Linked DNA regions of Psychroserpens ponticola. The protein of the gene in region 1 interacts with the protein of each later gene in a pairwise test. Links are inferred from orthologs where the notes say so. Each region holds a gene or a part of one and is shown on either strand. Other genes may lie near its edges. The genes, in order: pepE and pepT.

Evidence for each region.
Region 2: the proteins of pepE (region 1) and pepT interact in binary tests that used the Escherichia coli proteins (3 or more experiments, as listed by UniProt). The link is inferred for Psychroserpens ponticola from one-to-one orthologs.

Annotation. Positions count from the first base shown.
Region 1 is NZ_CP116221.1:3,025,081-3,028,081, reverse strand. What follows is about bases 26-2,794. They hold pepE (dipeptidase PepE), read right to left. Parts: upstream 1,880-2,794; coding sequence 1,172-1,879; downstream 26-1,171. Other genes in these bases: MUN68_RS13400 (carboxypeptidase-like regulatory domain-containing protein), read left to right, coding at 2,029-2,794; MUN68_RS13415 (GNAT family N-acetyltransferase), read left to right, coding at 594-1,019; MUN68_RS13420 (M15 family metallopeptidase), read right to left, coding at 26-509. Also shown: more of MUN68_RS13420, read right to left, coding at 1-25; more of MUN68_RS13400, read left to right, coding at 2,795-2,841; MUN68_RS13395 (carboxypeptidase-like regulatory domain-containing protein), read left to right, coding at 2,828-3,001. UniProt on the Escherichia coli protein: Hydrolyzes dipeptides containing N-terminal aspartate residues. May play a role in allowing the cell to use peptide aspartate to spare carbon otherwise required for the synthesis of the aspartate family of amino acids.
Region 2 is NZ_CP116221.1:893,529-896,738, reverse strand. What follows is about bases 23-3,000. They hold pepT (peptidase T), read left to right. Parts: upstream 23-879; coding sequence 880-2,121; downstream 2,122-3,000. Other genes in these bases: MUN68_RS03965 (hypothetical protein), read left to right, coding at 2,370-3,000; MUN68_RS03970 (hypothetical protein), read left to right, coding at 2,170-2,373; MUN68_RS03980 (universal stress protein), read left to right, coding at 23-758. Also shown: more of MUN68_RS03980, read left to right, coding at 1-22; more of MUN68_RS03965, read left to right, coding at 3,001-3,038; MUN68_RS03960 (YdeI/OmpD-associated family protein), read left to right, coding at 3,130-3,210. UniProt on the Escherichia coli protein: Cleaves the N-terminal amino acid of tripeptides.

The DNA.
Region 1 (3,001 bases):
AACCCAAAAGCATTTGCATTGTGATTCATCCATAATTTGAGCTTTCTAAAACAACCATTACCATCAAAATGTCTTGGTTGTAAAACAGATGAAGGTTGTGAAACATTGGCATCAATAATATCAATATCTGTTGCCCAATGGTGTCTAGAAGTTCCTGGTATGGTTGAGTATTCTATAATTTTTTTAATGCTTTCTTGAGGCGTTAATCCTGTATTAATGTTTCTGTTGTATTTACGTTCCCAAATTCTGTTTTGATGATCGAAACTTCTATAACTAGACACAATTTGAATGTGAATGTCACTTTTAAGGGCTTCAGTTTTTAATCTTACAAAAGCATCATGTGCTTCTTTTCTTAATTGAAATCCTTCGCCTAAGAGATCAGGATTGCCTTTTCCAATCAATTCTTCATAATTAATTGAACTTGAATGAGATTGAAAGGCTAATTGTGGAGCTATAGATAATGCAAGTCCAGAAGCTAATGTTGTTTTTATAAATTGTCTACGTTTCAATATGTTTTTTTGCTTAATGGATAAGTGAATTTACTAATTCGATTTCAGTTAGAAATAATTATCTTCACTTAAAAATTAATAATTATGTCATTTCAGTTTCAAATTTTAGAGCCTTCCCAAATAAATGACATTATACCATTAGTACAACAATTAACGAGCCATAAATGTTCTGATGATATTTTAAAAGAACGTTTTGCAGTAATGGTTACTGAAAATTATGAATGTGCTGTAATTTTTGATCGTCAAAAATTGATTGGCGTTTCTGGGCTTTGGTATTGCACGCGGCATTATGCAGGAAAGAGTGTTGAATTAGATCATGTATTCATTTCGGAAGACTACAGAAATAAAGGTTTAGGAAAACAATTTTTAGAATGGATTTATAATCACGTGAAAACCAAAGGTGTAAAAGCAGCAGAATTAAATACTTATGTTCAAAACTATTCTTCACATAAATTTTACTATAATGAAGGTTTTGAAATTTTAGGCTATCATTTTTTGAAAAAGTTATAGTTTTTTCTTTGAAAAGTACTTCGTATTTATATATTTGCGCTCAGAATGCGAGAGTAGCTCAGTTGGTAGAGCGTCAGCCTTCCAAGCTGAATGTCGCCAGTTCGAACCTGGTCTCTCGCTCTAAAAGCTTCATCCTAATCGATGAGGCTTATTTATTTTAATGTATTTAATTCAATTCCAGGCTCAACTTCATAAGGAGATTTGCCATGTTCAAATATTCGAGCACTTAAGGAACCTTTTAAAATAATAGAATCTCCATTTACGGCTAACCAACTTCCTTCACGAATTCCAACAACAGGTTGTGTGTTAAAAGCATGAAATTCTTTGATACGTGTTTCTCGTGTTTCACCTTTATGTGTACTTGTAGGATCAGGATCTAAATAATGCGGATTAATATTAAAAGGGACAAAGCCAAACGTTTTAAAACTTGGTGGATACACAATTGGCATGTCGTTAGTCGTGTTTACTGTAAGTCCGCAAATATTACTTCCAGCACTTGTTCCTAAGTATGAAGTTCCAGAATTAACAGCTTGTTTAATAGATTCTAACAACCCATTTTTATAGAGTTGATTAACCAATACAAAGGTGTTTCCTCCTCCAGTAAAAATAGCTTTGGCATTTGCTATAGCTGTTTTTGGATCTTCAAACTCGTGAATGCCCTTAGCCACTTTTCCTATTTGACTAAATGCTTTATTGACGTTTGAAGTGTATTCATCATGAGAAATTCCGCCAGGTCTAGCATATGGAATGAATAGTATTTCTGACGTGTCTTTGAAAAAAACGGTGAGTTCATCTAATAAATATTCTAAAGGACCACTGCCATGAATGGTTGATGTACTTGCTATAATAATATTTTTCATGGAAACTATTTTAAACTATTAGAATGTCAATTGTAGACTTCATTTAATTTATTGTAAATTTAAGTAAACCTTTAATTTAACAAAAGTTTACAAGGCTTTATGTTGAATTTAAATCAAGAGAATTTATTTTTATATTAAATAACTAACCTATGAAAAAGCTACTGCCAATTTTACTGTTTTGCATAAGTTTTTGTGCAATGTCTCAAGATGTTAAACGTGTTATTGTCGAGGGGAAAATTATTGTAGAAGGGAATGACATTGAAGGAATAACCGTATATAATACATCATCAAATAAAGGCGCTGTCACTGACGAAAATGGTGAATTTACACTTCCAGTTACTTTAAATGATTTTATTGAAATTAGAGCGTTACAATATCAGAATTTTGATTTTAAAGTGAGTCAGGCTATTTTAGATTCAAAGCGTATTCGTGTAATTTTAATTGAGGAAATCAATAAATTGGATGAAGTTCTAGTCATGACTAAAGGACTCTCGGGAGTTTTAGATACAGACATTAAAAGTGTAAAAACGTTCAATCCTAAACTGGATGCACTTTACTTCGGAATAAAGAAAAGTGATGAGTATGAATTTACTGATGATAATAGAACTGAGATCAATAATATAGCCATGCATTCGCAATCACAAACGATGGTGAATGGTTTAAACATTCGTAATGTTGTAGGTCAATTGTTGTTGCCATTGTTTAGATCTAAAGTAAAGGATAAAAAAGCTGCAGGAATAGCTGAAGTTCCAGTGAGTACAATTAAATACTATTTTGGGTCTTCGTTTTTAGTTGATAATTTTAATATTCCAGAACATCGTGTCGAAGAATTTATTAGATATGTGGAAGATGATGAAAGCTTTGATTTTACCTTGCTTAACATCGGAAAAGAGTTAGAATTTCTTGAAGTTCTTAGCTTGAAGAGCCAATCTTTTTTAAATAAAAAGAATGACAAGGATTAAAAAGCTTTTTTTAATTTTATGCTTAGTTCAGATTGGTTTTATATTTTCTCAATCTATTGAAATACAAGGGAAAGTAATAGCAAATTCAGATATTGATCGCATTCATATCATTAACAAAACTGCTAATAGGTTTACCATAACAAATGATGATGGTAAATTT
Region 2 (3,210 bases), 2.1 Mb from region 1 along the record:
CTAAAAAACATAATTCAGAACTAATAGTAATGCATATGTTGGAGCTTTCAGAATCAATATTTTCATCTTCAAGTTCAGATAAAAATGAAGAAACTGCATTTATGCTATTGGTTACTAATAAGAAATTTGAAAGTTTTTTAGACAAACCTTATTTAGAAGGCATCACTGTTACTCCAATGATTAAAAATCATAAAGTTTTAAAAGAAGTAGATGAAATTGCAAAAGAAATTGATGTAGATTTAATCGTTATGGGATCTAGAGGTCACAATGATTATGATGGTGTACTACTTGGATCAAATACCGAGAAAGTTGTGCGTCATAGTGAAATCCCTCTTCTGGTAGTTAAATCCAAGCCAGAAACTATTGACTTTGAAAACATCGTAATTGCTACAGATTTTTCTGCAGATAGTGCGTCTGCAGCCAAAGTTGCTATAAAATTACTTAGTGATCTTAGCAAAAAAATAACATTATTACATATTAACCTTCCTAATGCTCATTTTTTAAGTACAGATGAAATTGAAGAAAAGGCATCTAAGTTCTTAAAAGAAACAAATCTTGAAAATCTGAAAGATGGTATTGTTTTAATTTCAGACTATAATGTTGAAGAAGCGATATTAGGATATGCAGATAAACATAATATGGATGCTATTGGAATGATTACTGAAGGCCGAACTGGTTTAAGTCATTTATTTGGCGGAAGTATTTCTGAAGATTTAGTTAATCATTCTACATTACCAGTATTTACTTTTAAAAAGTAAGATTAAAATACTCTAAAAAAAGCACCTTGATTTATTTTAAGGTGCTTTTTTATATCGTAAATTTATAACCATTACAATACTAATTAGCATTTGAATTTTTATTTTTGAAAAAACATCAACCATGATAAACAAACAACACCTTATCGATAGATTTATAAGTTACGTCACTATCGATACGGAATCAGATCCAGAAAGCAACACGACTCCAAGTACAGCTAAACAATGGGATTTAGCTAATAAATTGGCAGAAGAACTTAAAACGATTGGCTTGAGTGATGTGACCATTGATGATAAGGCATATATCATGGCAACCTTACCAAGTAATGTAGATCACGATGTACCAACCATAGGTTTCATTTCTCATTTTGACACAACTCCAGACTTCACAGGTGCGAATGTAAATCCGAGAATTATTGAGGATTATGATGGAAAAGACATTACCTTAAATGAATCTGAAAACATTATTCTGTCACCAGATTATTTTGAAGATTTATTGCTTTATAAAGGGAACACATTAATTGTTACTGATGGAACCACGCTATTAGGTGCAGATGATAAAGCTGGAATTACTGAAATTGTTTCTGCTATGGAATACTTAATTCAACATCCAGAAATTAAACATGGTAATATTAGAATTGGCTTCACTCCAGATGAAGAAATAGGTCGAGGTGCTCATCATTTTGATGTAGAACAATTTGGAGCAGATTGGGCTTATACGATGGATGGTAGTCAGATAGGCGAATTAGAATACGAGAATTTTAATGCTGCTGGCGCAAAAATACATGTCAAAGGAAAAATTGTACATCCAGGTTATGCCAAAGGAAAAATGGTCAACTCTATGTATATTGCAACCGAATTTATAAACGCGTTACCAAGACTTGAAACACCAGAACACACTGAAGATTATCAAGGATTCTTTCACTTGTATAGTATTGACGGTAAAGTAGATGAAACCATACTTCAATATATCATAAGAGATCACGATAAAAATCATTTTGAGGCACGTAAAGAAATGCTTAGCAAACTAGCAAATGATATCAATTCTGAATATGGTCGAGAAGTGATTACTATTGAGATAAAAGATCAGTATTTCAATATGAAAGAAAAGGTAGAACCTGTGATGCATATTGTTGATATTGCTGAAGATGCAATGAAGTTATTAGGTATTGAACCCTTAATTAAACCTATTCGTGGCGGAACTGATGGTTCTCAATTAAGTTATATGGGATTGCCTTGTCCTAACATTTTTGCTGGTGGACATAATTTTCATGGACGTTATGAATATGTGCCTGTAGAAAGTATGATAAAAGCTACTGAAGTGATTTGTAAAATTGTAGAGTTGACTGCTGAAAAAAATCGATAATTTTCGACACGTAATTCTAACTGGAAATCATTAAAAAAAATTCATAAAATGAAAGAGAAACAAAGTTGGTCAGAGAAACCTATTCCGAGTCTAATAATATCAATTATCGGATTATTATTTATAATTTTTGCATTAGTAAATCTTTTAGGATTTGTAAAAGAACCAATAAATAATACCTCTAGCATATTCGGAATACTCTTCGGATTGATTTTGATTTATCCAATTTTCAAGAAAAAGCAAAAAAAGAATTGAAAATTAAATATATAACACTCGCCTTTCTACTGATTTTGGCTTCCTGTAATGAAAGCAAAAAAACCACTAAAGAAGAGAAATACCTAAAAGAATCTTATAAAGAGCAAAAAAGTGATGAATCTCTTTCTAAACATTCAGAACATTTTGATTCATTAACCAACATCTACTCAAACTATAAGTATCTAATTTCAATCGACGCTCCTGACCATTGGGAAATTGATTTTGGAACTGCAAAACATAGCATTTTTCGTGGGAATGACCCAGAACTTGCGCTTACGTTTTCAATCGTTGTTGTTGAGCCAAAAACTGAATTAAAGCATTCTAAAAATGCCTGGGAATTTTATCTTGACAATAAAACCAAACAAGATGCAGAATTAAAGACTATTGTTAAAACACAATTTAATTCTGAAATTCAAAATTATAAGGCCAATAAAAGCTATATTAGAAATATTATTTCAGCTAATCATGCTTATGATTTTTTAGTAAAAAGTACTGATTTAGAGTATTTAAATCACGTTATAAATCATCAAATTTATAACAACGACTATATTTATACATTAACAGCTCACATGCCCAAAATTGTTTACGACGAACAACCTGAATATTTTGAACGCTTGTTTAATTTGATAACATTTCTACCACATTCGGAAAAAATTAACGAATAAAACTAAAGTTGAACCTAAAAATTTCAGTTAACTTCTATAAGGTTCATTATCTTTTATTAACTTAGAGCTAAACCAAGGCACACATCTCAAAATGAAAAAAGTTTATTCAGTAGAAGAATACATAGAAACTAATTCGCATTTTGGCGAAGCGTTGAATTTATTAAGAGATATC